Regions from separate parts of the Serratia plymuthica genome, predicted to be linked through region 3. Evidence: predicted binding sites of a transcription regulator. Region 3 holds the regulator's gene; each other region holds the start of a gene.
The links. Region 3 encodes CRP, which controls carbon source genes, mostly activating them, when cyclic AMP is high. Its sites were predicted from a motif close to ATGTGANNNNNNTCACAT; they were not measured.
Positions count from the first base shown of each region.

Region 1: the regulator CRP is predicted to act here: its motif matches at 2,331-2,348, upstream of udp (uridine phosphorylase).
Region 2: the regulator CRP is predicted to act here: its motif matches at 2,815-2,832, upstream of cdd (cytidine deaminase).
Region 4: the regulator CRP is predicted to act here: its motif matches at 5,144-5,161, upstream of mlc (sugar metabolism global transcriptional regulator Mlc).

Region 1 covers NZ_CP068771.1:3,270,960-3,278,793, reverse strand. Annotated here, with positions in the region: gene metE (5-methyltetrahydropteroyltriglutamate--homocysteine S-methyltransferase) at 1-63, shown strand, start outside; gene JK621_RS15325 (AraC family transcriptional regulator) at 231-1,091, shown strand; gene JK621_RS15320 (dienelactone hydrolase family protein) at 1,126-1,962, opposite strand; gene udp (uridine phosphorylase) at 2,472-3,233, shown strand; gene JK621_RS15310 (tyrosine-protein phosphatase) at 3,394-4,176, shown strand; gene JK621_RS15305 (DedA family protein) at 4,264-4,794, shown strand; gene rmuC (DNA recombination protein RmuC) at 4,934-6,481, shown strand; gene ubiE (bifunctional demethylmenaquinone methyltransferase/2-methoxy-6-polyprenyl-1,4-benzoquinol methylase UbiE) at 6,561-7,316, shown strand; gene ubiJ (ubiquinone biosynthesis protein UbiJ) at 7,330-7,834, shown strand, end outside.
Region 2 covers NZ_CP068771.1:1,339,623-1,347,456, reverse strand. Annotated here, with positions in the region: gene JK621_RS06445 (sugar ABC transporter substrate-binding protein) at 1-125, shown strand, start outside; gene JK621_RS06440 (MFS transporter) at 301-1,527, shown strand; gene JK621_RS06435 (CidA/LrgA family protein) at 1,653-2,060, shown strand; gene JK621_RS06430 (CidB/LrgB family autolysis modulator) at 2,057-2,752, shown strand; gene cdd (cytidine deaminase) at 2,890-3,774, shown strand; gene JK621_RS06420 (NAD-dependent malic enzyme) at 3,996-5,693, shown strand; gene sanA (outer membrane permeability protein SanA) at 5,863-6,606, shown strand; gene mglC (galactose/methyl galactoside ABC transporter permease MglC) at 6,668-7,678, opposite strand; gene mglA (galactose/methyl galactoside ABC transporter ATP-binding protein MglA) at 7,690-7,834, opposite strand, start outside.
Region 3 covers NZ_CP068771.1:3,868,525-3,876,358, forward strand. Annotated here, with positions in the region: gene argD (bifunctional acetylornithine/succinyldiaminopimelate transaminase) at 1-898, shown strand, start outside; gene JK621_RS17975 (YccS/YhfK family putative transporter) at 937-3,012, opposite strand; gene crp (cAMP-activated global transcriptional regulator CRP) at 3,067-3,699, opposite strand; gene JK621_RS17985 (OsmC family protein) at 4,079-4,486, shown strand; gene JK621_RS17990 (phosphoribulokinase) at 4,532-5,401, opposite strand; gene JK621_RS17995 (YheU family protein) at 5,553-5,786, opposite strand; gene JK621_RS18000 (hydrolase) at 5,783-6,763, opposite strand; gene JK621_RS18005 (LysE family translocator) at 6,882-7,484, shown strand; gene JK621_RS18010 (PhzF family phenazine biosynthesis protein) at 7,495-7,834, shown strand, end outside.
Region 4 covers NZ_CP068771.1:2,112,528-2,120,361, reverse strand. Annotated here, with positions in the region: gene JK621_RS10120 (MDR family MFS transporter) at 1-1,465, opposite strand, end outside; gene clcB (voltage-gated ClC-type chloride channel ClcB) at 1,740-3,020, shown strand; gene bioD (dethiobiotin synthase) at 3,017-3,688, opposite strand; gene mlc (sugar metabolism global transcriptional regulator Mlc) at 3,835-5,052, opposite strand; gene JK621_RS10100 (LysR family transcriptional regulator) at 5,211-6,101, opposite strand; gene JK621_RS10095 (MFS transporter) at 6,251-7,516, shown strand; gene tus (DNA replication terminus site-binding protein) at 7,678-7,834, shown strand, end outside.

The sequences.
Region 1 (7,834 bases), 600 kb from region 3:
ACCCGTCAGTCGTTGGCCAACATGGTGTTGGCGGCACAGCGTCTGCGCGAGCAGCAAGCCTGACCGGAGTGCGCTCGGCCATCGAGGCTGACGCAATTATTTTGGGGCGCTTCGGCGCCCTTTTCGTTGCTCAACTGCAATCGTTCATTTTTTGCCCTGCCGCAGATTTTTCCCTTGGTCGATTGGTTATCATCTGGAGTTATCTTTTCCGGGTTGGAGGATCATCGCCGATGAAACATCCGCTGCTGACGGTGTTGGCGCCATTACTGGATGACGCGCAGGGGATCAGGCAGGTTTATTTTGCCGATAACCGGCACCCCGCGCCGGACCTTTCCTCTTTGGTCAATTATCCGCGTATTGAGCTGGTGCTGGCCGGAGAGCAAAGCGTGGCCTGGGTGGGGCATCAGGGGGAACGCCAGCGGCAGTTGTTGCTGCCCGGCGATGCGTTGTTTGTCCCTGCGCAGGGATGGCACTGCCCGCACTGGCAGCGGCCGGTCACCACGCTCAGCCTGCGGTTCAACAAGCAGCAACTTGGCTACTGTTTGTTGAAATGGGATGGCCGCGATCCTATCCCTCAGGGGAAGGACAGCGTGGCGCGACGAGGATCGCGCGTGGGATCTTTTACGCTGCAGGCCTTGAGTGAACTGGCGGCGCATCACAACGATCAGTCAACGGCGCGCTTTCTGGTGAAGGGCCTGCTGAGCCATGCGATCGATCTGTTTGGCTCGTCGGCGCCGGCGGCATCACGCAGCCAGACGTTGTTTGTGACGGTGAGAGGCTATCTGGAGACGCATTTCCGTGAGCCTTTAACCCGCGAGTCGGTTGCGCAGCTTTTTGGTATTTCCCCCAATTACCTTTCGCATTTGTTCCAAAAGTCTGGCTGCATGGGGTTTAACGAGTCCCTGAATCATGTCCGGCTGGAACAGGCCAGACATCTGCTCAGGTACGACAATATGAAGGTAAAGGACGTAGCGCAGGCCTGCGGCTTTGTTGACAGCAATTATTTCTGCCGCCTGTTTCGCAAGCATAACCGATGTTCGCCTTCGGTGTACCGCAGCCGGCAGCGCAGTGAACCGCCGGTAGGCGAATAGAGCGGGCGCAGTAGGCAGCGCGCCCGCGGGAGAATTATTTGACGCCGGCCACGCCGTGCTGGGCGAACCATGTCAGCATGCGTTGCCAGCCGTCCGTCGCCGCTTCGGCATCATAGCTTGGGCGATAATCGGCATTGAAGGCATGACCCGCCTCTGGGTACACCACGATCTCGGCATTGGCGTTAGCTGCACGAATCGCCTGGCGCATGGTCTCCACCGTTTCCAGCGGGATGCCGGTGTCCTGGCCGCCGTATAATCCCAACACCGGCGCAGACAGCTGCGTTGCGACGTCGACCGGGTGTTTGGGGGAATTCAGCGTTTTTTCGCCCACTAACTTGCCGTACCAGGCCACCGCTGCCTTCAACTGCGGGTTATGTGCCGCATACAGCCAGGTAATACGGCCGCCCCAGCAGAAACCGGTAATCGCCAGTTTGCCGGCGTCGCCGCCGTGACGGGTGGCCCAATGGGCTGCGTGGTCGAGATCGGCCAGCACCTGACGGTCCGGCACCTTGTTCACCAGTTTCTGGAACAATTCGCCAATGTCGGTGTAATCCCTGGCATCCCCCTGGCGGAAGTACAGCTCGGGCGCTATCGCCAGGTAGCCCTGTTTCGCCAGACGGCGGCACAGATCCTGAATATGCTCGTGAACGCCAAAAATCTCTTGTACCACCAACACCACCGGGAAGGGGCCGTCGTGGTTCGCCGGCTTGGCGATATAGGCCGGCAGGTTGTCGCCCTGCGAGGGAATGGTGGTTTCCCCGGCATGAATACCTTGTTCGTCGGTATGAAGAGTAGAAGCGGCCAAGGGTATTACGGCCGGGGCGAATCCCCCCTGAGCCTGTTTTAATGTCATCACATGGTCGGTTTTCATTGCGGTCTCCGTGCAATAGAAAAAAGCGCTGAGAATAACTATAGGTAAGATTACCCGTTATTGGCACCCGGTTGAGCATTTTCGGTCAAGTCGGTAAAAAACGATTAATTATCTGGCTTTAGCGCATTTTTCTTATCTTTTTATCAGGGTATTGCGCATTTTGGCCTGCATTAGCGCCATAAGGTGCGTTAGCGACATTTTTTGCTGCTAAGTCGCCGATAAAATAAGGCTATTTTTCGGTAGTGCCGTAAGTGGCCTCATCGCGGGACAGGGGGCTTGCCGCCAGGGAGAAGGGGATAAACGGCGGTCTGTTTTGTCGGCTAGACTTGTGGCAGATGCGGCGGTTATGGAGGCTCTCGGGTTATTTTATGTGACTTAAATCACAAAAATTATGTAGATTGCTCTCTGTTTCTTTATTCATGGTGATTGTCGTCACGAAATTGGGTGGCGATTTTCAGTAGAGTACTTTTTTGTTCCTCCCAATAAACATGATCTATGAGGAGTCTCGTATGTCTCAATCTGACGTTTTTCATCTCGGCCTCACTAAAAACGATTTACAAGGGGCCCAGCTTGCCATCGTTCCGGGCGACCCGCAGCGCGTAGAGAAAATTGCCAAGCTGATGGAAAACCCGGTGCACCTGGCTTCCCATCGTGAATTTACTACCTGGCGTGCAGAGCTGGACGGCAAGGCCGTGATCGTCTGCTCCACCGGCATCGGCGGCCCGTCTACCTCGATCGCCGTCGAAGAACTGGCGCAACTGGGGATCCGTACCTTCCTGCGTATCGGCACCACCGGGGCGATTCAGTCGAACATCAACGTCGGCGACGTACTGGTCACTACCGCGGCGGTTCGTCTCGACGGCGCCAGCCTGCACTTCGCGCCGATGGAATTCCCGGCAGTGGCCGACTTCGCCTGCACCACCGCATTGGTAGCGGCTGCCAAGGCCAGCGGCGCTACCACGCACATTGGCGTGACCGCGTCTTCTGACACCTTCTATCCTGGCCAGGAACGTTACGATACCTATTCCGGCCGCGTCGTCAGCCGCTTTAAGGGCTCGATGGAAGAATGGCAGGCGATGGGCGTGATGAACTATGAAATGGAATCCGCCACTCTGCTGACCATGTGCGCCAGCCAGGGTCTGCGTGCCGGTATGGTTGCCGGCGTGATCGTCAATCGCACCCAGCAGGAAATTCCAAATGCAGAAACCATGAAAAACACCGAAAGCAAAGCGGTACAGATTGTGGTTGAAGCGGCACGCCGCCTGCTGTAAATGCTCCCCCCCTTCAACGGGCCGCCAACGCGGCCCGTTTTTCCATTCCGCCTTAATCTGTTACGGTTATAGCCATCGGCGTCGCGCCGAGGGCCGCAGGGTGATGCCCGAGCGGCGGCTGCCTGCGGCGCCCAGTTACATGATAACAACGAGGACGTTTATGACCGCCCAGATCCTGCTTCATCCTTCACTTGCGCCGCTTGATGGCGGCATCAACTTTCGCGATTTTGGTGGCAACGGCGTTGCCGACGGACGCCGTATCAAGCGGGGCCTGCTGTTTCGTTCCGGCTCGCTCGAAAGGCTGACGGAAAAGGACTGCGAGTTTTTGGCCGGCGTGCCGGTGCGCTCGGTGCTGGACTACCGCGATGCCGACGAGGTGCAGGCCAAACCGGATATCCTGTGGCGCGGCGCCGATTATCACCATGTGCCGGCCAACCCGCTGAGCAACGAAGTTAATGCCAACCTGGAAAAACTCACCAGCGAAACGCTGGCCGGCTTTGACGCCCGGGCGTTCATGCTGGAGCTGTATCGCCGCCTGCCGTTCGGCAATGCGGCCTATAAGCAGCTGGCGCAGCTGCTGAGCAACCCCGGCGACGGCGCTATCGTGCAGCACTGCGCGGTGGGTAAGGACCGCACCGGGGTCGGCTCGGCGCTGGTGCTGTTCGCGCTGGGTGCCGACGAAGCAACGGTAACCGAGGATTACCTGCTGACTGAAACCACCCTGGCCGGCTTCCGCGAGCAGATGTTGGATCAGCTGTCGATTCGGCTGAACGCCAAGGCGCTGGAGCAGTTTGCCTACGTGCTCAGCGCGCGCGAAGAGTTTTTGATGACCGCCCTGAGCTGCATCCGCGCTCAATACGGCACGACCAACCGCTGGCTGGAGGCGGAGTACGGCCTGGGGGAGGCCCAGCGCGAAACGCTGCAGGCGTTTTACCTGGAGTAAACCGCCGCATGTTTAGCCGGGGTTTAACCCGCGCCGGTCAGCATTGCGTAACTTTGGCGGTGAAACATCGCGAATCAGGAGCCCGTATTGAGCCTCAACGACATTATCAACTGGGTCGGCGACGTCGTGCGACAGCACGAAGGCTGGGCCATTCCCATCATCTTCTTCCTGGCGTTTGGCGAGTCGCTGGCGTTTTTATCGCTGCTGCTGCCGGCCACGGTGATCCTGCTGGCGTTGGGCGCGTTGATTGGCGAGAGCGGCATCGCTTTTTGGCCAATCTGGGCCGCCGCCGCCATAGGGGCATTTTTCGGCGACTGGCTTTCTTATTGGATCGGTTACCACTATCAAGACCGCGTGGCGCACATGTGGCCGCTATCGCGTAATCCGCAGTTGCTGAACCGCGGCCATGCGTTTTTTGAACGCTGGGGCGTGTTGGGTATTTTTATCGGCCGCTTCTTCGGCCCGCTACGCGCGGTGGTGCCGTTGGTCGGCGGTATCTGCGGCATGCCCCAACGCTACTTCCAGCTGGCGAATATCACTTCAGCGATGATCTGGGCGTTCGGCATTCTTGCGCCGGGGGCGTTTGGCATCAAGTGGTTAAGCCAGTGGTTTGGTTAGTTTTTGCCTGACTTGCGCGGCGTTTCGCAATATTGCGTTGCCGGTGCAAAATCAGACTGGACATCCATACAGCATCCCCTTAACGTGACGGGCAACGGGCGCATAAACGCAGGAACGGCAAGGCGTAACAGGAGGCAGGGTGGATACCAGTTTGGTTTACGGTGTGGGCGGAGTCGTGGTTGGCATACTGCTGGGGTGGTTGATCGCCAGCCTGCGCGTGCAGCAGGCCCATGCGCAGCATGAAACCGAGCTGCGGCTGCTGGAGCAGTCGTTGCAGCAGGCACGGCAGGAAACGGCGGCCCGGCAGGAAGTTCTACAGAGAAATGAACAGCAAATGCGGCAAACCGATTTGGAACTGCGTAATTTGCACAGCCAATTGGCGGCCGGGCATGAAAAATTGCAGCAGCTCAATCACTGGCGCAACGAATGTGAACTGCTCAATCAGGAGCTGCGCGCCCAGCGCGAGGTCAACAGCGCTCAGGAAGCCGAACTGCGTGAAGTGACCATCCGTCTGGAAGAGACCCGTATGGCGGCGGAAGAGAAGCAGCGTTTGCTGATCAACAGCGAACAACGGCTCACCACCCAGTTTGAAAACCTGGCCAACCGCATCTTCGAACACAGCGGGCGCAAGGTGAACGAACAGAATCAGCAAAGCCTGGATCGGCTGCTGCTGCCGCTGCGCGAGCAACTGGACGGTTTTCGCCGTCAGGTGCAGGACAGCTTTGGCCAGGAGGCCCGCGAGCGCCATACCCTGACTCATGAAATACGTAGCCTGCAGCAACTCAACGCACAGATGGCGCGCGAGGCGATTAACCTTACCAAAGCGCTGAAAGGTGATAATAAAACCCAGGGCAACTGGGGAGAGGTGGTGCTCAGCCGGGTGCTGGAAGCCTCGGGTTTGCGCGAGGGGCACGAGTATGAAACTCAGGTTAATGTGCGGCTGGATCATCAGAGCCGTATGCAGCCTGACGTTATTGTGCGTCTGCCGCAGGGCAAGGATGTCGTGATCGATGCGAAAATGTCGCTGGTCGCCTACGAGCGCTATTTCAACAGTGAAGATGAAGAGGAACGCGAGGCGGCGCTGAGCGAGCATATCGCCTCGCTGCGCGGCCACATTCGCTTGCTGGGGCGCAAAGATTATCAACAGTTGCCCGGCCTGCGTTCACTGGACTATGTATTGATGTTTATTCCGGTGGAGCCGGCTTTCCTGCTGGCCATCGACCGGGAGCCGGAATTGATAAGCGAAGCGCTTAAACACAATATTATGCTGGTCAGCCCGACTACGTTGTTGGTTGCGTTGCGCACCATCACCAACCTGTGGCGTTATGAGCACCAGAGCCAGAATGCACAGCGTATTGCCGACCGGGCGGCGCGGCTGTACGACAAGATGCGGTTGTTTGTCGACGACATGTCGGCGTTGGGGCAGAGCCTGGACAAGGCCCAGGGGAGTTATCGCCAGGCGATGAACAAACTGAGCGAAGGCCGTGGTAATCTTATCGGCCAAACCGAAGGGTTCCGCGCGCTGGGGGTTGAGGTGAAACGACCGATCAATCCGTTGCTGGCACAGCAAGCCGGCGCGCAGCATGATGAAGAAGATGAGGCAGCGGATGACGATGACGTCAACGCGTTGCCGCAGGCGGAAGACGACGATTCCGCCGAAGAACCACGCTCCGCTTCGCAGGCATGACAGCCGCCTTGAGGTGGGGTATTCCGTGGGGTTCTGGTACACTTGACCACACAAAATTGACTGAATAGCAGGCAGGACAATGGCAGATCAATCGCAGGAAACCACAGATTTCGGTTTTCGCACCGTAGCTAGAGACGAAAAACAGGCCATGGTGGCAGACGTTTTTCATTCGGTAGCGGCAAAATATGACGTGATGAACGACCTGATGTCGTTTGGCATCCACCGTATCTGGAAGCGGTTTACCATTGACTGCAGCGGCGTGCGCCGTGGGCAGCGCGTTCTGGATCTGGCCGGCGGCACCGGCGATCTGGCCGCCAAGTTCTCCCGCATGGTCGGTGAGCAAGGGCAGGTAGTGCTGGCGGATATTAACGACTCCATGCTGAAGATGGGGCGCGAGAAACTGCGCGATCGCGGCATTATCGGCAACATCAGCTATGTGCAGGCTAATGCCGAAGCGCTGCCGTTCCCGGATAACTATTTTGACTGCATCACCATTTCCTTCGGCCTGCGCAACGTCACCGACAAAGACAAAGCGCTGCGTTCGATGTTCCGCGTGCTGAAGCCAGGCGGCCGCCTGTTGGTGCTGGAGTTCTCCAAACCGCTGCTGGCCCCGCTGAGCAAAGCCTATGATGCCTATTCGTTCCATGTGCTGCCGAAAATCGGCGAGCTGGTGGTGAAGGATCCGGAAAGCTACCGTTATCTGGCCGAGTCAATCCGCATGCACCCCGATCAGGAAACGCTGAAGGGCATGATGGGAGCCGCCGGTTTTGACAACGTGACCTATTTCAATCTGACCGGCGGTATCGTGGCCCTGCATCGTGGCTTCAAGTTCTGATATGGACATGCCGATGCTGCTAACCCCCTTGTTGACCGGCGCGCTGGAGACATCGCTCAATAGCCTGCTGTTCCGCGATCGCAGTATGAAGGCCGCCCGTCTGCGGTTGGCCGGGAAAATACTGCGTATTGAGTTGCAGGAGCTTGCTTCGCCGCTGGTATTGATATTCAGCGAACAGCGGGTGGATGTGCTTGGCCAGTCTGAAGATCACGCCGATTGCACGGTACGCAGCCGGATATCGGTGTTGTTGAAGCTGCGCGACCGTCAACAGCTTTCGCCATTGATGCGCAGCGGCGAGTTGATCGTCGAAGGCGATATTCAGGTGGTGCAACAGCTGGTGGGGCTGCTTGATCTGGCGGAGTGGGATCCGGCGGAATGGCTGGCACCCTATATCGGTGATATTGCCGCGCAGGGCATCACGCAGGTGCTCGGTAAAGGCGCGAACCTGTTGATATCGGGGTTGCAGCGTCAGCAGCATTACGTGGCGGAAGCCCTGACGGAAGAGTGGCGCGTGGCGC
Region 2 (7,834 bases), 2.5 Mb from region 3:
TGCTGGCCAGCCAGCCGGGGCCGGTCAACGTGGCCGGGCTGGCAAAAATCATCCCGGGCTGGGGCAGCAGCAGCGATTTTATCCAGCCGTGGTTCGCCACGCTGCAAGCCAAATCGGGAAAATAACCTTCCTCCGCTCCCTCCAGGCAGAACAGGGGGGCTGCATGCAGCCCCCCTAAGGCAACGGCCGCTTGAAAGTCGCGGAGGTTGCCTCTTTTTTTCATACAACATCTTCCCAGCCGGCCAAAATAAGCTATGTTATCAACATCGCTTAATAACTGTATGCATAAACAGGTCTGACATGAAGGGATTCCCACCGCTGATCATCGCACTGCTGGCCAGCTCGCTGGTATTGACCATAGGCCGCGGCGTCACGCTGCCGTTCATTACCATTTACCTCACCGGGCATTTCCACCTTTTGCCGAAAAGCGTCGGCATTATTCTGGGCATCAGCCTGACGATCGGCATTTTCGCCAGCCTGTATGGCGGCTACCTGGTGGACAAGTTCAACAAAAACACCTTGATCCTGCTTTCCATTTTACTGTTCGCCCTGAGCTTTTTCGCCATCCCGTGGATCCCGCGCCCGGGCGGCATCGTTCTGGTGCTGGCGATCCTGCATACTGCCTATTCGGTGCTGGGCATCACCATTAAAGCGTGCTTTGCCGACTGGCTGCCGGTCACGCAGCGCATAAAAGCCTTTTCGCTCAACTACACGCTGGTGAATGTCGGCTGGGCCATGGGGTCATCTCTGGGCGTGATGGTGGCCGGGCTGAACCCGCTGCTGCCGTTCTACCTCTCCGGTGGGCTGGCCTTATTGACGGTGGCGACGCTGAGCTTTCGTCTGCGTGGGCAGTTGCACCCAGGTCAGCCTGCGGCAGCCGAATCCGCACCGACCACATTGCCTGACTTTCGTCAGACGCTGGCCATCCTGCGCAGCGATCGCCGGCTGATTTACTTTACGCTCGGCAGTACGCTGGGGGCGGTCGTTTTCGGCCAGTTCACCGGCTACCTGTCGCAATACCTGATTATCGTCTCGAACGCCGAATTCGCGTACAAAATCATTGGCGTGGTGATGATCGTCAATGCCTGCATCGTCATCGCGTTGCAGTATTTGCTGAGCCGGGGCATGCGTCAGGAAAACATGCTGCGCTGGCTGGCGCTGGGCACGGCGTTTTTCATTGTCGGGCTGATCGGTTTTATGCTGGCGGGGCAATCCGTGTGGCTGTGGGCCGTGGCCATGGCGATATTCACGCTGGGGGAGATTATCGTCATCCCGGTGGAATATATGTTCATCGACTTTATCGCGCCGCCGCATCTGAAAGGCAGCTACTATGGCGTGCAAAACCTCAGTGCGTTGGGCGGCGCCATCAACCCGGTGATCTGCGGTTTTATCCTCAGCTACGCCGCACCGCCATTGATGTTTTTGATGTTGATTGCCGCCGCGTTATTGAGCCTGCTATTCTTTTTCCTCGGCCACCGGCTGGCGCAAAAGCAGTCACTCAATGCGATCGTCACACACGTGGAATAAGGCCGCGCGCGACCTTTCGCCGGTGCTGTCAGCATCGGTGTCATAGAGAGAATTCATGGTGTGATTTGTGGCGCAGGTCACAGTTTAATTGTATGATGAATACATCAGTTAAACGGGAAAAGGTGATGGCAAACGTGCTTACACTGTGCTGGAAATACCTGAGGGCAATCGTCCTTATCTACCTCTGCTTGTTTGCCGGCAATGCCATTACAGCGCTACTGCCGATCGCCATTCCCGGTAGCATTATCGGCATGCTGCTCCTGTTTGCCCTGCTCTCCAGCCAAATTTTGCCGGCGAAGTGGGTCAAGCCCGGTTGTCATCTGCTGATCCGCTATATGGTGCTGCTGTTCGTGCCGATTGGCGTCGGCGTGATGAACTATTACGAGCAAATCATCGAACATCTCAGCCCGCTGGTGGTTTCCTGCGTGATCAGCACCCTGATGGTGCTGATCGTCGTCGCCTGCACCTCTCACTATTTTCACCGCGAGCGTAAAATCATCGGCAGTGACGAACCTGCGGAGGGTAAAAAATGATCCATGAAATCTGGTGGTCATTGCCGTTAACCTTGCTGGTCTACTTTGCTGCACGCTGGCTGGCACAACGGCTGAAGATGCCGCTGCTGAACCCGCTGCTGGTTTCCATGGCGGTGATCATTCCCCTGCTGCTGCTGACCGGCATTCCCTATGAACGCTATTTTCAGGGCAGCAAGATCCTCAACGACTTGCTGCAACCGGCGGTGGTGGCGCTGGCCTTCCCGCTGTATGAGCAGTTGCATCAGATCCGCGCCCGCTGGAAGTCGATTATCGCAGTGTGCTTTATCGGCAGCATGACGGCGATGATCAGCGGCGGCGCCATCGCGCTGTGGATGGGCGCAACGCCGGAAATTGCCGCGTCGATCATGCCGAAATCCGTCACTACGCCGATCGCCATGGCGGTAGCGGGATCCCTTGGCGGCATCCCCGCCATCAGCGCCGTCTGCGTTATTTTCGCCGGCATATTCGGCTCGATATTCGGCCATTCGCTGTTCAGAGTACTGAAAATCACCACCCGTTCTGCACGCGGCCTGGCGATGGGCACCGCTTCGCACGCCATAGGCACGGCACGCTGTGCGGAAATGGACTACCAGGAAGGCGCCTTCAGCTCGCTGGCGCTGGTGATTTGCGGGATTATCACTTCGCTGCTGGCGCCCTTTGTCTTCCCGGTGTTGCTGCATTTGTTCGGTTAACGGGTTAGAAACTTGCGATACATCCCGCATTTATCGTTTTCATTGCATTGATTTCATCAATAAAGAGACTTTAATCACACTTTATTGCCAAAAGGCTGCCTAAAATGTTATCCCGTTAACCTGTAGAGAGAGTTTCTATGCACCCGCGTTTTCACACCGCTTTCGGCGAACTGTCCGCGACATTGCAATCCGTCCTGCTGCCTTATTTTGATGCGCCTGCTTTTCCGGCCATGTTCGAGGCGCAGCAGGTAGACGCGATCAAGCAGCGCTGCGGGCTGGATGATGATGCTCTGGCATTTGCCCTGTTGCCTCTGGCAGCGGCCTGCTCGTTAACGCCGATCTCCCATTTCCACGTCGGCGCCATTGCCCGCGGCCAGAGCGGCAATCTCTATTTTGGCGCCAATATGGAATTCAGCGGTGCGCCGATGCAACAAACCATCCATGCGGAACAGTGCGCGGTGACCCACGCCTGGTTGCGCGGTGAACCTGGTCTGGCCTCCATCACCGTTAACTACACGCCTTGCGGCCACTGCCGCCAGTTTATGAATGAACTGAACAGCGGTAGCGGCCTGCAAATTCGCCTGCCCGGCCGTGAGCCGGCCACGCTTGGCGATTATCTGCCGGATTCGTTCGGCCCGAAAGACCTGGATATCGCCACGCTGCTGATGGACCGGGTCGATCAGGGCTACCAACTGGCGCTGTCTGACGAACTGGAGAAAGCCGCGCTGGCCGCCGCCAACCAGAGCCATGCGCCCTACAGTAACGCCCATAGCGGCGTCGCGCTGGAGGCAGAAGACGGCACGATTTACGCCGGGCGCTATGCGGAGAACGCGGCCTTTAACCCGAGCCTGCCGCCGCTGCAAGCCGCGTTGATTCTGCTGAACGTCTCCGGACGCGACTGCCGGAAAATCCGCCGCGCGGTACTGGCTGAGCCACAAACCGCCATCTTCACCCAGTGGGACGCCACCCGTGCCACGCTGGAAGCGCTGGGTTGCCAAAACGTCAGCCGCATCACTTTCTGATCCCGATCGCGGCGGTGCCACCCGGCACCGCTGTTAACAGCCCCGCAAGCCGATTACAATGGCATTCACGTCTTAAAACACTTTCTTTAGTTAAATTAGGACGTGATCGTCGATAATTACGCCAATTTACCTCATGATCCGATAACAATTGCTGTACATATTTTCCCGATCTTTTAGGATCGGCATCATAAAAGTTATCCGATACGTTGAAGAGCAAAACAATGGAACTTGAATACGAAAGCAAACGCCCCCTCTACATCCCCTACGCCGGCCCGATTCTGCTGGAATTTCCGCTGCTGAACAAAGGCAGCGCCTTTACCGAGGATGAACGCAGCCATTTCAACCTGCACGGTTTACTGCCCGAAGCGGTGGAAACCATCGAAGAGCAGGTTGAACGCGCCTATCGTCAGTATCAGGATTTCAAGAACGACAACGACAAACACATCTATCTGCGCAATATCCAGGATACCAACGAAACCCTGTTCTACCGCCTGCTGGATGCGCATCTGAGCGAGATGATGCCCATCATCTACACCCCGACGGTCGGCGAAGCCTGTGAGCATTTCTCCGATATCTACCGCCGCGCGCGCGGGCTGTTTATCTCCTACCCAAACCGCGATCGCATCGACGACATGCTGCAAAACGCCACCAAGCAGAACGTTAAAGTGATCGTGGTCACCGACGGTGAGCGTATTCTCGGCCTAGGCGATCAGGGCATCGGCGGCATGGGCATTCCTATCGGCAAGCTGTCGCTGTATACCGCCTGTGGCGGCATCAGCCCGGCCTATACCCTGCCGGTCGTGCTGGACGTTGGCACCAACAACCCACAGCGCCTCAACGATCCGCTGTACATGGGCTGGCGCCACCCGCGCATCTCCGGCGATGAATACCACGCCTTTGTCGAAGAGTTCGTTCAGGCAGTAAAACGCCGCTGGCCAAACGTGCTGCTGCAATTCGAAGACTTCGCGCAGAACAACGCCACGCCGTTGTTGAACCGCTATCGCGATGAGATTTGCTGCTTCAACGACGATATTCAAGGCACCGCCGCGGTCACCCTTGGCAGCCTGATCGCCGCCAGCCGCGCCGCCGGCAGCCAACTGCGCGACCAAACCGTGACCTTCCTTGGCGCCGGTTCAGCCGGTTGCGGCATCGCCGAACAGATTATCGCGCAGATGAAATCCGAAGGACTGAGCGAAGACGAAGCCCGCGCCCAGGTCTTCATGGTTGACCGTTTCGGCCTGCTGACCGACAAACTGCCCAACCTGCTCGATTTCCAGAGCAAGCTGGTGCAAAAGAGCGAAAACCTGGCTTCATGGCAGACGTCCAGCGACGCCATCTCTCTGCTGGACGTGGTGCGTAACGCCAAACCCAGCATTTTGATCGGCGTTTCCGGCCAGCCGGGCCTGTTTACCGAAGAGCTGATCCGCGAAATGCACAAGCATTGCCCGCGCCCGATCGTCATGCCGCTGTCCAACCCGACCTCACGCGTGGAAGCCCGCCCGGAAGACATCATCAACTGGACCGACGGCGCCGCGCTGGTCGCGACCGGCAGCCCGTTTGCGCCGGTGAGCTATAAAGACCAGCTGTTCCCTATTGCCCAATGCAACAACTCCTATATCTTCCCGGGGATTGGTTTGGGCGTGCTGGCCTCCGGCGCTACCCGCGTGACCGACGCCATGCTGATGGCCGCCAGCCGCGCGCTGGCAGATTGTTCGCCGCTGGCGACCGACGGACATGGCGCGCTGTTGCCGAATATCGACGATATTCAGGGCGTATCCAAGTGCATCGCGATGGAAGTGGGCAAAGCGGCGCAGCTGCAGGGAATGGCGGTAGTCACCTCTGAAGAAGCGCTGTCGAAGGCCATTGAACACAACTTCTGGCGGCCACAGTACCGCAGCTACAAACGCACCTCGTTCTGATTTACGCAGGTGACGCGCAAGGTCCGGCACGCCGGACCTTTTTTATTGTCAAAACCGCCTAAAAATGCGGCGCAATACGTGCTTCAGGCGGTGGACAGCTTGCGTCGGCCAGTCAGGTAAAGTAGCCTTGAGCCATCTTTTTTGGCCCCTGTGCGCGTAAGGCAATAACATGTGGAAACGCCTGATAATCAGCCTGTTCATCATCATTACGGTGTTGATGTTCTCGGCGCTCGCGCTCGATCGCTGGATCAGTTGGAAAACCGCGCCTTACGTCTACGACGAACTCCAGGGGCTGCCCCATCGCCAGGTCGGCGTGGTGCTCGGCACCGCAAAATATTACCGTACCGGCGTCATCAACCAGTATTACCGTTACCGCATTCAGGGCGCGATTAACGCCTATAACAGCGGCAAGGTGAAATACCTGCTGCTGAGCGGAGACAATGCCCAGCAAAGCTATAACGAGCCCATGACCATGCGCCGCGATCTGATCGCCGCAGGCGTAGCACCCAGCGATATCGTGCTGGATTACGCCGGGTTCCGTACCCTGGACTCCATAGTGCGTACCCGCAAGGTGTTCGACACCAATGACTTCATCATTATCACCCAGCGTTTCCACTGCGAGCGCGCGCTGTTTATTGCCCTGCATATGGGGATCCAGGCCCAGTGCTACGCAGTGCCGTCGCCGAAAGACATGATGACGGTGCGCGCTCGCGAGATCTTCGCCCGCCTTGGCGCGCTGACCGACCTGTACATACTCAAACGCGAACCGCGCTTCCTCGGCCCGCTGATCCCCATCTCCTCCATGCACGCGGTGCCGGAAGACGCCCAGGGCTACCCGGCGGTGTCGCCAGAGCAGTTGGTGGAACTGGAGCACAAGCTGAAAGAAGAAAAGCAAAAGGCCAAACAGCCTTAGTTGCAACGGTGCAAATAAAAACGGTCGGCATTTGCCGACCGTTTTTATTGCTGCGGAACGCTTATTTCTTCTTGGCGTATTTCAGTGAGTCCAGCGCCACGGCGAAGATAATGATGCCGCCCTTGATGATGTACTGCCAGTAAGGGTTAACGCCAATGTAGGTCAGCCCGTAGTTGATGACGGTAAAGATGATCACCCCGGTCACTACGCCCAACACCGTCCCCACCCCACCGGCAAAGGACACGCCGCCCACCACGCAGGCGGCGATGGCATCCAGCTCATACATAAAACCGAGGTTGTTGGTGGCGCTGCCGATACGGCCGGCTTCCAACAGGCCGCCAAAGGCATAGAACACGCCGGACAGCGCATAGATCATGATCAGGTTCAACGGCACGTTCACGCCGGAAACCTTTGCCGCTTCCGGGTTACCGCCGATGGCGAAGATATTTTTGCCGAAGCGGGTTTTATTCCACAGGATCCAGACAAAAATAATCGCGATGATGGCGTAGAAAGTGATGTACGACAGCTTAAAGTCGCCAAAGCGCAGGAATCCCTGGGCAAAGCTAGAGAACTTGGGATCGAACCCCGCTACCGGCGAAGCGCCGACAGAATCGTAATACAGCGAGTTGATGCCGTAGACGATGATCATGGTACCCAGGGTGGTAATAAACGGCGTCACATTCAGATAGGCGATGATCAGACCGTTCACCAGGCCGATCACCGCGCCAACGGCGCACACCAGCAGGATCACCAGCGGGATCGACCAGGTTTCCATATGGGGAAACACTTTATTGACGTTGTCCATCGACTGCAGCAACGTTGCCGCCACCACCGCCGCCAGCCCAACCTGACGCCCGGCGGACAGGTCGGTACCCTGAGTGACGATCAACCCGGCCACGCCCAGTGCAATAATAATACGCACCGATGACTGGGTCAGGATGTTGCTCAGGTTCATTAAACTGAGGAAAGTCGGGTCCTGGATAATAATAATTGCCAGCAGCACCAGCAATACCACGTAAATGCCACCTTCTTTAAAATAGGTGAACAAAGTTTTCTTATTCAGCGCGTTCATAATTCTGATCCTTAAAGGTGCAGGGATGCGAGGCGTAAAATTTCATTTTGCGAGGTCTGTTTGGTGTTAACGATGCCCGCAACCTGACCATTACTCATCACCAGTATTCTGTCGGTAATTCCCAAAAGCTCCGGCATTTCGGACGAGACAATAATG
Region 3 (7,834 bases):
CGCGGAAGCCAATGAAGCGGCCTTCAAGCTGGCGCGTCATTACGCCATTAACCGCCACAGCCCCTATAAAACCAAAATCATCGCGTTTTATAACGCCTTTCACGGCCGTACGCTGTTCACCGTTTCGGTGGGCGGGCAGGCCAAGTATTCCGATGGTTTTGGCCCAAAACCGGCGGATATCGTGCACGTGCCGTTCAACGATCTGGCGGCGGTAAAAGCGGTGATGGACGATCATACCTGCGCGGTGGTGATGGAACCTATTCAGGGCGAAGGCGGGATAACCCCGGTGGACGCTGAATTCCTCAAAGGCGTGCGCGAACTGTGCGATAAGCACCAGGCACTGCTGGTGTTCGACGAAGTGCAAAGCGGCATGGGGCGCAGCGGCAAACTGTTCGCCTATATGCATTATGGCGTGACGCCGGATATTCTCACCACCGCCAAAGCGTTGGGCGGCGGTTTCCCGGTCAGCGCCATGCTGACCACGGAAGAGATTGCTTCGGTGATGCAGGTGGGCACCCATGGCACCACTTACGGCGGTAATCCGCTGGCCTGTGCGGTGGCGGAAGCGGCGCTGGACGTGATCAATACCCCGGAAGTGCTGAGCGGCATCGAACAGCGTCATCTTCTGTACGTGCAGGCATTGCGGAAAATCGGCGAGAAATACGGTATTTTCAGCGACATTCGCGGTATGGGCCTGCTGATTGGCGCCGAACTGACGCCAGCGTATCACGGCAAGGCGCGCGATTTCCTCACCGCCGCCGCCGCGCGTGGGCTGATGATCCTCAACGCCGGCCCTAATGTGATCCGCTTTGCGCCTTCGCTGGTTGTGGAGCTGAAAGACATCGACGATGGCATGGCGCTGTTTGAACTGGCGGTGCAGGACGTGATTAACGCTTAATCTTATCTCGGGATGACAAGGGGCGCCGCAGGGCGCCCTTATTGATCGCGCAGTTTGCGTTTCAGCCAGATGCCGTGATGCGGGCGCTGGCGCCAGGCCAGCGACGAAATGGTGTGCATGACGCTCAGGTGAGACAGGATGCGGCGCAGGTGGCGCTCCATCTCGGTGACCGGCATTTCCGGGTGCAAATCCGGTGGCTGCATGATGCTGTTGCTGCCGCTCGGCCCGTCGTATTCCAGCCGCTGCTGGCAGCTTTGCAGCGCGATCTCGCAGGTTTGCAGATACTCCTGCGCCAGCTTCGGCGTCAGCATATAGTGCTCGCGCGCCAGAATGGTCATGGCGTTCAGGTGTTCGACAATAAATTGACTGTGCGTCACCCACAGGCGCATATCTGCCAGATAGCTGGATTCAAACCCCGGCTCCTGCATCGCCTGGTTGAGCGAGGTGAACAGCGCGTTGTGCGCCTGGTTCACCTGCATGCGCGCGTAAGCCAGCGCGCTGGGATCGGGTTCCTGCTCTTCCAGCAGCAGGCGCAGCGCCTGTTGATCTTTCTCCAGCGCCTGATGGGCGTTCTTGCGCAGCAGGCCGCTTTGCCATTGTGGCCACAGCCAGATGGTGCCGCCGAACACCAACACGCAACCGATCAGGGTATCGATCAGACGAGGGATCAGGAAATGCGTGCCGTTCAACGCCAGCAGTTGCAGGGTATAGACCGCCGTCACCGTAAAGCCTATCACCGCCAGCCCGTAGTTTTTACGCGAAACCAGATAGGCTGCCAGCGTGATGACCAACATCACGCTCAGGGTCGCGCCCTCGGGCATTTGCAATTGCAGCAACCCGGCGGCGATCACCAGCCCGGCCAATGTGCCGAGCGCACGGTGCTGGATGCGTACCCGAGTCGCGTTATAGCCGTTCTGGCTTACCAGCATGATGGTCAGCAGGATCCAGTAAGGCTTTGGCAGGTTGAAAAACATGCCCAGGCTGCTGCCTGCCGCCAACATCACGCCTAACCGGGCCGCATTGCGCAGGGCGTTGGATTTGAGTGACAGGTAGCTGAACAGCGCCGGCCAGAACGGCAGGCGGTTTTGATTGGCCATCAGATCACGGCGATATAACGGATGCTGGGTGCGCAGCAGGCGAGCGATGCGGCTGAAGTGGTAGTAACAGAACTGGCCCACCGGGTTGTCGGGGTGTTGTGCTGCCACTTTTTCCAGGGCCGCCAGCTCGTGGGTCATACTGAAGCGCTGGGAGTATTGATGGTAGAGAATATCGTGCGCCACCGTGCGCAACCGGCCGGCAATCACCTGCGCATTGCGGCGGATAATCGCCTCGGCCTGGCTCTGCTCCACCAACTTTTGCACTTCTTCCGGCAGGTGCAGGCTGACGGTAATGTGTTCCTGTAAATCCAGCGCGACCTGAAAGGTTCGCTGCAGGCGTTTTTGCTCGAGATTATTGGCGTGCGGCAAAAAGTTGAGCTGCTGATACAGCAGGCTGATCAGGTCCATCACTTTTTGCTGGCGCACCAGCAGTGGCGGTAACGCGGTTTGCGGATCGGTATGTTGGGTTAACAGGGAATACTTGGCTTCGAAGTAGTCCGCCAGTTCCAGATAAAGCTGGCTCAGCGATTCGCGCATCGGCTGTTCTTTCCACAGCTTGAACCAGAACCAGGTGAACAGGCCGTACCAGGCCGTCCCCACCACATACAGCACGGGGGCGTACCACAGCGGTACCGTGCCGGCCATGCTGAGCGAAAAGATGGCGGCGATCAACGCGGCGGGGAGCAGGCGGGCATGCAACGGGCTGATTTCGCCGCTGACGCCGAGCAGCAGAGCCAGGCCGAGCATCAACGCCGGCAGCGGCAGTTGCCACAGCAACGCCTGCTGCAGCAACAGGCTGCTGAGTGCAAACAGTGAGCCGCCGACGATCAGGCGTTTGAAAAAACGTTTGTGGGGTGTGTCCAGCCCGGCGATGTTACAGCAGGCGGGAACCAGGGAAAACAGCAGGCCGAGTTGCAGGTGGCCGATCAGCAGACCAAAGAGCACTGGCAGACACAGCACCAGCGTTTGCCGCAGTGCGTAATTGACTTCCGGGTGGTAAATCAGTCGACGCCACATGATCGGCCGGGGCATAAAAAAACGGCGCGAATCATCGCGCCGTTTTTTCAGTGATTAACGCGTGCCGTAAACGACAATGGTTTTGCCGTGGGCGGAGATCAGGTTTTGATCTTCCAGCATTTTCAGAATGCGGCCGACGGTTTCACGTGAACAACCGACGATCTGGCCAATTTCCTGGCGGGTGATTTTGATCTGCATGCCGTCTGGGTGAGTCATGGCATCGGGCTGCTTCGCCAGGTTCAGCAACGTTTGCGCGATGCGGCCGGTAACGTCCAGGAAGGCGAGGTTACCCACTTTCTCCGAGGTTACTTGCAGGCGGCTTGCCATCTGCGCTGACAGGCGCATCAGGATATCCGGGTTGACCTGAATCAGCTGGCGGAATTTCTTGTAGGAAATCTCAGCCACTTCACAGGCGGTCTTCGCCCTGACCCAGGCGCTACGCTCCTGGCCTTCTTCAAATAATCCAAGCTCGCCGATGAAATCCCCCTGGTTAAGGTAGGACAGGATCATCTCTTTACCTTCTTCATCTTTAATCAGCACCGCGACGGAGCCTTTTACGATGTAGTAAAGCGTTTCGGCTTTTTCACCTTGGTGAATCAGCGTACTTTTGGATGGATATTTGTGGATATGGCAATGAGACAGGAACCATTCGAGTGTAGGGTCTGTTTGCGGTTTGCCGAGAACCATTCGCTGTTATCCTCTGTTGTTATCGCTGCCTTGTGTCACAGGGGTCAGAGTTCCCTGTAAAACGTGCTGTCGCCGTTGTTTTAAGGGTGGCTGGCAGCAGGTTTTGAGGCGTGTCATGAATATACGCTGTCGCTCTAGCATATTAACTTGCCGGGAGCGCTGCAAGCTACATTCTATTAACATACCGGTAAAGGAGCCTTTCTCTGGGAGTTTCCCTGAAATCAGTGTCCCGGAAAGATTTATTGCGGCTCTGTTTGTAGCACAGAGTGAGGCGGGTGTCTCGTGTTGTCTTGCTCGCGCATGATTAGCATCAGGTTCCGTTGCCAGTTTCTATGCGAAAGCGTACCCTGATTTTAAGAAATTAACCGGAGTGACCAGCATGCAGGCGAGAGTTAAGTGGGTAGAAGGGTTGACGTTTCTGGGTGAGTCCTCGTCCGGTCATCAGGTATTGATGGATGGCAACGCCGGCGATAAAGCACCCAGCCCAATGGAAATGGTGCTGATGTCGGTGGGCGGATGCAGCGCTATCGACGTGGTGTCGATCCTGAAAAAAGGGCGGAATGACGTGCGTGATTGCGAGGTGAAACTGACCTCCGAACGGCGTGAAGAAGCGCCGCGCGTATTTACCCATATCAACCTGCATTTTATCGTGACCGGCAAAGATCTGACCGACAAGATCGTGGAACGTGCGGTGAATCTCTCCGCCGAGAAATATTGTTCGGTATCGCTGATGCTGAACAAGGCCGCCAGCGTGACCCACAGCTTTGAAATCCGCGCCGTGGCGTAAAACGCGAGCAGAAAGGGGCGCGGCCTGCCGCCGCGCACCGGCCCATTACTCGATTTTTTTGCCTTCCAGCAGTTGCTGCACCAGCGGCGCCATGATCAGCTCCATCGCCAGCCCCATTTTGCCGCCCGGCACGACCAGCGTATTGATGTGCGAGATAAAAGATCCTTGCAGCATCGCCAGCAGGTAAGGGAAATCGATCTGATCCAGACCACGGAAATGAATCACCACAAAGCTTTCATCCAGTGAAGGGATGGCTTTGGCGGCGAACGGGTTGGAGGTATCGACCGTCGGCACGCGCTGGAAGTTGATGTGGGTGCGCGAAAACTGCGGCGTGATGTAGTTGATATAGTCCTCCATCGAACGCACGACCGAATCCATCACCGCCTCACGTGAATGGCCGCGCTCGCCGGTATCGCGGATCAGCTTTTGGATCCACTCCAGGTTAACGATCGGTACCACGCCGACCAGCAGATCGACATGTTTGGCCACGTCGGTATGGTCGGTAACCACGCCGCCATGCAACCCTTCATAGAACAGCACGTCGGTCGGCGCCGGCAGCGCCTCCCACGGCGTAAAGGTGCCGGGTACCTGGTTATAGGGCACCGCTTCGTCGTAGGTATGAAGATATTTGCGTGACCGTCCGGTACCGTTCTTGCCGTACTCGATAAAGCTCTGCTGCAGCAGGCCGAAGTCGTTGGCCTCCGGCCCGAAATAGCTGATATGACGACCCAGATCGCGCGCTTTGCGGATCGCCGCGTCCATTTCCGGCCGGGTATAGCGGTGGAAGCTGTCGCCTTCCAGCTCCGCCGCGCGGATGTTCAACTGCTGGAATATCTTGCGGAACGCCACGCTGGTGGTGGTGGTGCCGGCGCCGCTGGAGCCGGTCACTGCGATAACGGGATGTTTGGCGGACATGGTGGTTGTCACTCCGTGTTAAATGCGCCGGCGTCAGAGTAGGGTTATTGGTCTGTTTGACGCCCTTTCGCCAAGGGCAAAATTCCGCGCGCGGGTTTGCAATGGTTCATTGTTACCTGATTTTTTCCGTCAGTCATAGAACCGGCTGACACTAAATTTCTTCCTGCCCGGCGCGGAACTGCCCGCGTGGCATGATGTTGACGGTTTCATGCAGTTCTGACCACACCAGCAGCACTTCGCCGTTTTGCAACTGGCGGCGAACGTCTTCCACTTTCTGCTCCAGCGAACGTTCGTGTTCGCCGTAGTCGGTGCCCTCGCGCAGCACAAAGGATTCGATCAGGCTGTTCAGCGTCTCGGTTTCCAGTTCTTTCCAGGGGATAATCACGTTGCGGGTTCCAGATAAGGGGAAAGCCAGGATGGAATGCGGTATTCCAGCCACATGTGGGGTTTGCTTAAAGTGCCGCCGACAAAGCCGACGTGGCCGCCAAACTCGGTCAACTGGTATTCAATGTTGCGCGGCAGGCCGGCGATGTCGGGGATCACTGCGTCGGTCATGAAGGGATCGTCCTTGGCATGGATGATCAGCAGCGGCGTCTGAATTGCCGGTAACAGCGGCAGCGCGCTGCAACGGCGGTAGTAATCGGTGGCGTCGCTAAAGCCGTGGACGCGTGAGGTTATGGCATCGTCAAAATCGCGGATACGGCGCAGCGCCCGGAGTTGCGGCAGTTTGAGCGGCAGGGTATCGGGGTAGTGCAGCAGCTTGCGGGTGGCGTTTTGTTTCAACTGCCCGAGCAGATAGCGCTGATAAACGCGCGAAAACCCTTGATCCATGCGCAATGAGCAGGGCTCCAGCATCAGCGGAGCGGACACGATCACCGCCGCCTGCAACAGGCTCTCTGCCCCTTGCTGCGCCAGGTAGCAGGCCAGCATGTTGCCGCCGAGCGAGACGCCAACCGCCGCCGTCGGCACTTCGCCGTGGCTGGCGCGCAGCCACCGCAGAAAAAAGCGCGCATCCTCCGTCTCTCCGGAGTGATAGATGCGCTGTTTGCGATTCGGTACGCCGCTGCAACCGCGAAAATGCATAACCACCCCGAGCCAGCCTTTTTCACGCCAGGCGTTGAGCAGGCCATGGGCATAGGGGCTGTAGAAGTTGCCTTCCAGCCCATGGAACAGCACCACGCGCGGCTTGCCGGCGGCCTGCGCCGGATCTTCGCTCCAGGCGAGATCGACAAAATCGCCGTCGGGCAATTCCAGCCGCTGCCAGTGCGGTTTCAACCGCACGCGGCGGCGCACCAGCCGTGGCAGCAGCGTTTGCAAATGTGGGTTACTGGCCCCGGTTAAAGGGCGAAAGGATTCATGCATAACCTGAGTAAAAATCTTATTGGCGGCTATTGTCTGATCAATAGCGCACTGTTAGCTTCGATACCATGAGTTAACAATAATACTGCAAAAAACGCCCCGGGTGAGGAGCACCCGCTTCATGGAACCGAGTTTATTTCTTTCGATGTTAGGCTTCCTGTGGGTTGCCGCGATCACGCCTGGCCCCAACAATATGTTACTGACCACCTCCGGCGCCAACTTTGGCTTTATGCGCTCACTGCTGTTGATGATGGGCATTATGCTCGGCATGCAAAGCATTTTGCTGCTGGTGGCATTCGGCGTCGGTAGCCTGATTTTGGTTTACCCTGCGCTGCACCTGATTCTGAAAGTCCTCGGCAGCCTGTACCTGCTATGGCTGGCGTGGAAAGTCGCTACCGCCGCCTATGAAAAGCTGGAAACCGACGTGGCGCCGCCGCAGCCTATACGGTTGTATCAGGGCTGGCTGTTGCAGTTCCTCAACCCCAAGGCCTGGCTGATGGCATTGGGCGCGGTGGCGAGCTTCAGTCTGGCGGGCGATAAATATAACGCCTCTATTCTGGCGATTGCGCTGGGTATTTTCGTGGTGAATGTCGTCGCCGGGGTGATTTGGCTGGGGTTTGGCACGGTGATTGGCCGCTTGCTGCGCAGCAAAAAGGCCTGGATCATTTTTAACCTTTCCATGGGGCTGTTAACCGCAGCCTGTGTGTTACTTATCTGGCATTAAGGAATTGCGGATGACGGACAATTACTTCCACGTCGTGGCGTTTACCGGCGAAGGCTTACGTGGCAATCCGGCGGGCGTGTGCCTGCTGAAGCAACCCTTGTCGACTGCCGAGATGCAGGCCATTGCCAATGAGCTGTGCCTGCCGGAAACCAGTTTTGTCTGGGACGATGGCGACATGTCGGCGATTCGCTGGTTCACCCCGCAGCGTGAGGTGGATCTCTGTGGCCACGGCACGCTGGCGGCGGCGCATGTGATGTTCAGCGCGGTGAATCCGGCGTTGCAGGATATCCGCTTCCGCTCGGCCGGCGGTGAGCTGTACGTTAAGCGTGATGCCGTCGACGGCGAGCGGC
Region 4 (7,834 bases), 1.8 Mb from region 3:
CCTCGCCTTGCGGCCTGTGCCGCGCGGGGATCAACATCGCCGCCGCCAGCGCCAGCAACGAAATCAGTGCGGAAACCAAAAACACCCAATGCAACGAAGCGGCCACCTGTTGAACCACATCCGCCAGTTTTTCCGGCGTCATGGCGGCGCGCACTGCCGGCTCCATCAATTGCTGCACCGGATCGGCGGTTTGCGGCAGACGGTGCTGCAAGTTAAGGTTCAACGTCGCGCCCAGAATAGCGGTGCCGATGGCCGACCCCACCATCCGGGTGAATACCGTACAGGCGGTGGCTATGCCGCGAATGCTGTGATGCGCGGCGTTTTGCACTGAAACCAGAAACGTGGTGTTGCACAAGCCCATGCCGGCCCCCACCATAAAGGCCGCCACCCGCCCCCACAGCAGACCGCCGTTCGGCTGCAGCAGCAATAAGATCAATCCGCCGGCTACCAGCAACAGCGCCCCCAGCAACGCAGTGGTACGGTAAGACGTCATCAGCATCAGCCGCCCGCTCAGGGTGCTGGCCAGCGGCCAGCCAATCGACATCAGCGCCAGCGTGGTTCCGGCTTCCAGCGGCGTTCCGCCCATCACGCCCTGAATAAAGGTCGGCAGAAAAGCGCTGATCCCCATCATCGCCGCGCCGATCACCACCCCGCCAACATTGCCGGCCACAATCACCCGGCTTTGCCACAGCGCCAACGGGAACAACGGCTCTGGCGCACGGCGCTCCTGGCGGATCAGCAGCATCAGCGACACCGCCGCCAGCGACAGCAGCGGCAACACCCACCATCCCAGATTTTCCGCCTGCAGCAACGACATGAGCAGCGCCGCGACAAACAGCGTCAGCCACGCCGTGCCCGCCAGATCCAGCGCGTGTTTGCGCACCTGTTTACTGGGGGGCAGGTAGCGGCCGAGGAAAAACATCGCCAGCAGGCCGATCGGCAAATTGACCCAGAACACCAGCGCCCAAGGCAAATGCTGGACGATAAACGCCCCCAGCAGCGGACCTATGATTGCCGACACGCCCCACACGCTGGACAGATAGCCCATGACCTTCGGCCGCTCGGTAGCGCTGTAGATATCGCCGATAATGGTGGTCGCGATCGGCATAATCGCCCCGGCGCCCAGCCCCTGCAACAACCGAAAACCAATCAGCCAGTACATGTTGGGCGAAAAACCGCACAACACCGATCCCAGCAAAAACAGCGATGCGCCAAAGAAAAATACCCGCTTGCGGCCCAATAGATCCGCCAGCCGGCCATAGATCGGAATGGTGATGGCCTGCGCCAGCAAATAGACCGCAAAGACCCAGCCCAGCAGCGAGAAACCGCCGAGATCGCCAATGATGGTCGGCATTGCCGTGGCGACAATCGTCGCCTCGATGGCTGACATAAACATCGCCAGCATGCAGGCGATCAGAATCAGCGGGCGATGCGCGAGGGGTGCAGATGAGTCGTTAGTTGTCATAGCGATGTTTGGCTCTGGATTTTTATTGTCATCAAATTATACCCGTCGTGTTGAACGCTGCCGTAAGCTGCGTCTACTTCCCTGTTTTCCATGGCGAAAAACGCATCATTTGAACATTTGGTGACAACGTCACAGTAGATGAAAGGGATTTATCGCTTCTCAGTTGAAACCACGATCCCGGCGGCGGATCTGCAAAGATTCTCTGGCCTTCGGCCGGACCGGCAAGCACAATGCTCAGCTGAACCTTTCATTTTTCTCACGATTTTACCGACTCATGAAACGATTGGTCCACCTGCATCACTATCGCGCCCTGCTGCGCCGCCTGTTTATCGCCATCTTTCTGGGCATTGCCGCCGCGTTGGTCGTTTGGCTGTTTCACCGCGCCATGCTCGGGCTGGAGTGGGCATTGCTCGATCACGAAGATGGCAGCCTGGTGGCCGCCGCCGCCGCATTACCGGGCTGGCGCCGAGCCTTAACCCCGGCCCTGGGCGGCCTGGCGGCAGGTTTGTTGCTGTGGGTGTATCAGCGTTATCAACATCAGCGGCAAATAGCGCCTACCGATTATATGGAAGCGATAGAAACCGGCGACGGGCGACTCGATGTCAGCGCCAGCCTGGTTAAATGCCTGGCTTCATTGCTGGTGGTGTCCAGCGGCAGCGCTATCGGCCGCGAAGGTGCGATGATCCTGCTGGCGGCGCTGGTGGGATCGGTATTCGCCCAACGTTTCACCCACGAAAAAGAGTGGAAACTGTGGGTAGCCTGCGGCGCCGCCGCCGGTATGGCCAGCGCCTATCACGCGCCGCTGGCGGGCAGCCTGTTTATCGCCGAAATTCTGTTTGGCACTCTGATGCTGGCTTCGCTCGGCCCGGTAGTGATTGCCGCCGTCAGCGCGCTGCTGGTGACTAATTTGCTCAACGGTGGCCAGGCGCCGCTGTATTTGGTGGAGCCCCTGCCTGCGCCCTGGCCGGTGCAATATCTGTTGATGGCGCTGCTCGGCGTGCTGGCCGGCATCTGCGGCCCGCTGTTCCTGTGGGCGATGTCGGCCTCCGGCCATGCGTTCCGCTCACTGCGCCTGACGCCGCCGCTGCAACTGGCGCTGGGCGGATTCATTGTTGGTTTGCTGTCGCTGCTGTTTCCTGAAGTGTGGGGCAATGGCTACAGCGTGGTGCAGTCTCTGCTCAGCGCACCGCCCGGCGTATTGCTGGTCGGCGCCATATTGATCTGCAAGCTGCTGGCGGTGCTTGCCAGCAGTGGTTCCGGCGCGCCCGGCGGCGTGTTCACCCCAACGCTGTTTGTCGGCGCTGCGCTGGGTTCGGTGGTTGGGCAGTTGTGCGCCACCTGGCCCGAACTGGGTGCTGCCGTGCCGCTGTTAATGGCGTTGACCGGCATGGCAACCCTGTTGGCCGCCACCACTCACGCGCCAATCATGGCCGCGTTGATGGTGTTTGAGATGACCGGCGAATACACCCTACTGCCCGGCATTCTGCTGGCCTGCGTGATAGCCACCACAGTGTCGCGCGGCTTGCGTTCGGTGTCGGTCTATCACAATGCCTAGCGGTTCAGCAGCGCGGAGATATCGAGGTAGTGCGCCAGTTCGCGCTGCTCGGCGCGCGGCAGATAAGGGATTTCCCCCAACAGCGGCGCAGGAATGCGTTGACGCAAAGCTTCGATTGTTTCTGCGTAATGCGCCAGCCCCGGATTAATCCGGTTCGCCACCCATCCCAACAAAGGTAAACCGTCATTAATGATCGCTTGCGCGGTCAACAAGGCGTGGCTGACGCAGCCCAGTTTGATTCCCACCACCAACACCACCGGCAATTGCTCCTGAATCACCCACTCGGCGTAGGGACGCAGATCGTTCATCAGCACGCGCCAACCGCCGCTGCCCTCCACGACCACGGTATCGGCTCTGGCGGACAGACTCTGCAACCCGCTGCTCATCACGCCGTAATTGATATCCTCGGTGGCATGAGCGTGAAACACCTCATCCAGACAGGTGATGGGATTAATTTCCTCGTACGACAGCGGCAGGGTCGAAGATGCCTGTAAAACCAAAGCGTCTTTATTGCGAATGCCTTCGCTGGTTTCCTGACAACGCGCCGCGATCGGCTTATAGCCGGCGACCGAACGGCCTTGCGCGGCCAGCGCCTGCAGCAAGGCGCGAGAAACCACGGTTTTACCGACGTCGGTATCCGTGCCTGTTACAAATAAACGCTTTAACATGTCTTAATTGCCCCGAAATGCTCCATTAACCCAAATATCGCCGTAATAAGGCGAAGGAGAAGAACGGGAAAATTCTAGGGGATGCTGAGCGAACAGGGCTTGAGGTAGCGCAATCTTTTATCGTTAAACGATAAGTATTACTGATATTACCCTTGCAGCAGCTGTACCAGCAACGAGCCGTTGTACAAGGCTTCCTTCACCAGGGCGGCGCCGGGCATGGTGCCCTTGTTGAAAAACTGAGTGGACTCCACCTGCACATGATCGCTGTAGGCCGGCAGAGATTGCTGACGAATGCAGGAAGCGATGGCCGGATGCAGAATTTCCGCCGCGCGGTTCAGCGGCGAACCGACCAGAATTTTTTCAGGGTTGAACAAGTTGACCATGATCGCCAGAATACGCCCCACGCTGTGGCCCACGCCCAAAATGATATCTTTGGCCAGTTGATCGCCTGCCAGCGCCGCATCGCACAGGGATTCTGCCGTCAGCGGCGCGCCGTGCAGGCTGGAGCTCATGGAGGTCGCGAGACGCTGCTGGGCGATCTCCAGGATGTTTTCAATGCTGGCGACGGTCTCCAGACAACCGTGATTACCGCAGTAACAGCGTTTGCCGTAAGGATCGACCTGCGTATGACCAATCTCCACCACGCTGTGGCTACCGCCGTGCAGCACTCGCCCGCTGGTGATCACGCCGGCGCCGACGTTGTGGTCGATCACCACCTGAATCACGTTCTGGCTGCCGCGCGAAGCGCCGTACAGCGCTTCGGCCATGGTCCAGGCACTGATATCGTGCTGCAGATAGACCGGTAACCCGGTGCGCGTTTCCAGCGCGGGGCCCAGCGGCATGTCCACGACGTCGTAAAACGGCATACGGTGCACCACGCCGGAGACCACATCGATCGTGCCCGGCAGGGTAATGGCGATCGCCGTCAGACGCTCAAGTTTGCTTTGATGGCGGATAAAGAACTGGTCGACTTCAGCGAGAATGCGTTTTAGCAGCGGTTCGGGGTGTTCGGCGTCCAGCGGCAGAAGCTCTTCCACCACCAGTTTGCTGCTGATATCGCGCAGCGCCAGCGTAATGGTGCCACGGCTGATGCGCGCGGAAAGGTAATGCCAGGCTTCGGTGTCCAGCACCAGCCCCACCGCCGGTCGCCCGCGGCTGCCGACTTCCTGGTATTCGTTTTCTTTAACCAGATGCGCTTCCAGCAGCTCGCGTACGATTTTGGTGATGCTGGCGGGGGCGAGTTGCGCGCGTTTTGACAGTTCGATGCGCGAAATTGGGCCCAGTTCATCGATTAACCGATAAACTGCCCCTGCATTTGTTTGTTTGATTTGATCGATATGCCCAGGCTGCCCAACAGCAATCACAAACCTGCTCCTACTATTTTTCGCGCTTCTAAATAAAGACTAGAGGCTATGGTGGGGCTTTTGTAATACAGCGTCAACTATTTGATTCGTTATGTGATTTGCAGCACAAATTCCCCCTGCTTTCGCCGCGGATTGTGTTTTATTTGCGCAGAACTCCGTTACGGCAACAGCAGCGTCATCAAGGATTTGGCTGCAGCGGTCAGCGCCCTTTGGCGATGATGCACCAACCAGACTTCGGTCATCGCCTCCGGTTCCGCCAGCGGCAGGTATTTCACCCCATCGACTTTCACCCTGCCAAAAGACGCCGGCAAAATAGAGATGCCCAACCCGGAAGACACCAGGCCGATGATGGTCATCGCTTCGCCGACTTCCTGGGTGATATAAGGCGTGATCCCCGCTTTGGCCAACAGCGACAGTATTTCGTCATGCAACGCCGTGCCTACCTCCCGCGAGAAAAACACAAAGGGTTCTTCCGCCAGATGCTGGAAACGCAACGTGCCGGGCGCAATATGGGTTAACGGATGCCCTTCCGGCACCACCGCAACCAATGGCTCGCACAGCAACAGTTGATGCTTCAGTACGTCCGGCAAGCGCGTATTGCGCATCACGCCCAGATCCAGCTCGCCGTTAAGCAGCGGTTCGATCTGTTGCTTGGTATTCACTTCGCGCATTTTTATATGCACGTGCGGATGCTGTTGGCGGTAAGCCCGCAAACTGCGCGACACTACGCTGATAAAGGGGGCCGAAGAGGTGAAACCAATGGTCAACTCGCCCAGTTCGCCACGCTCCAGTCGCGCGGCCTTCTCCGCCGCACGGCCGACCTGATCGAGCACCTGATAAGCCTCTTTCAGGAACATTTCCCCCGCCTGCGTCAGGCTGACGTTGCGGTTGTTACGCGCCAGCAAACGCGCGCCGACCATTTCCTCCAGCGCCTGGATTTGCTGGCTGAGCGGCGGTTGCGAAATGCGCAGACGCTCCGCCGCCCGACCGAAATGCAGTTCTTCCGCCACGGCGACAAAATAGCGCAGGTGTCTCAGCTCGATATTCATACTTTAGACGTCTTAATTTGAATTATTAATATATTAGACAAAAAACTGGGCTCTCCCTATCATTTTGTCAACCCATGATGTGTCTGTTTAAATCGCCCGAAGCTCGGTAAGGAAAGACTGTGACAACCCCTGTGCGTTCTGCGGCCAGTATGCCGTCGACGCTGGCCGCCAATGACGAGGCGGCTGCTGCGCCAAAAGCCAAACGTTCCACCCTGAATAAACTCCCTTACATCGAACGCGGAACGCCGCAGTTTATACGCGTTACCCTGGCGCTGTTTTCCGCCGGGTTGGCCACCTTCGCCCTGCTGTACTGCGTGCAGCCGATCCTGCCGGTTCTGTCGCAGGACTTTGGCATCTCGCCGGCGGAAAGCAGCCTGTCGCTTTCCGCCTCCACCGGCCTGCTGGCGATCGGCCTGATGTTTACCGGCCCGCTGTCCGATGCCATCGGCCGTAAATCGGTGATGGTGGTGGCGTTGTTGCTGGCGGCTATATGCACCCTGATTTGCGCCTTTATGACCAGTTGGCACGGCATCTTGCTGATGCGTGCGCTGATTGGGTTGTCGCTGAGCGGCGTGGCCGCCGTTGGCATGACGTATTTAAGCGAAGAGATCCACCCCAGTTTTGTCGCCTTTTCGATGGGGCTTTACATCAGCGGCAACTCCATCGGCGGCATGAGCGGCCGCCTGGTCACCGGGGTGCTGACCGATTTCTTCTCCTGGCGCGCGTCGCTGGCGGTGATCGGGCTGTTTGCTCTGGCCGCCGCCTGCATGTTCTGGCGCATTTTGCCTGCTTCTACACATTTCCGCGCCAGTTCTCTGCGCCCTCGCACCTTGCTGATTAACTTCAGGCTGCATTGGCACGACAAGGGTCTGCCGCTGCTGTTTGCCGAAGGTTTTCTGCTGATGGGCAGCTTTGTCACCATGTTCAACTACATTGGCTACCGCCTGCTGTCCGATCCTTATCACCTCAGCCAAGCGATTGTCGGCCTGCTGTCGGTGGTGTATCTGACCGGCTCTTACAGTTCGCCGAAGGCCGGCGCGATGACCTCTCGTTTCGGTCGTGGCCCGGTTCTGCTGGCTTCAATCGTGATTATGCTGATCGGGATCCTGATTACCGCATTGGCGCCGGTAGCGATTATTTTTATCGGCATGATGCTGTTTACCGCAGGTTTCTTTGCCGCCCATTCGGTTGCCAGCAGTTGGATTGGCCGCCGGGCAAGACGCGCCAAAGGCCAGGCGTCTTCTCTTTACCTGTTCTGCTATTACGTCGGCTCCAGCGTCGCCGGTACGCTCGGCGGTGTGTTCTGGCACAGCTTCGGTTGGAGCGGCGTGGTGGCGTTTATCAGCGTGATGCTGCTGCTGGCGCTGCTGGTAGTGCATTATCTGAAGAAACTGCCGGAAGCGGCGCGCGTCTGACCCCTTCCCCTTGCCGCCTGTCCGTACGCTGAAACAGGCGGCCACCTTAATCCCCCTGCCAGACTGGACCACTGGGAGCCTGGCGTTATCACTGTGGCCGAGGTTGCCCTTTCGTTTGTCGTTCCCTTAATGTATGTTGTAACTAAAATGCGAGGTGAATGATGGATAAATACGGTCTAATCGGCAGGATGAATGCGTGTTTCATCGAGTTGGAGCAGGCACTGGCGGCGCTCCACCAGCAGATCCTGCCGCTGCGGCTGCTGGCCGCACGGGTGTTCAGCCTGCCGGAAATCGAGAAAGGCCAGGAGCATGCGGCAG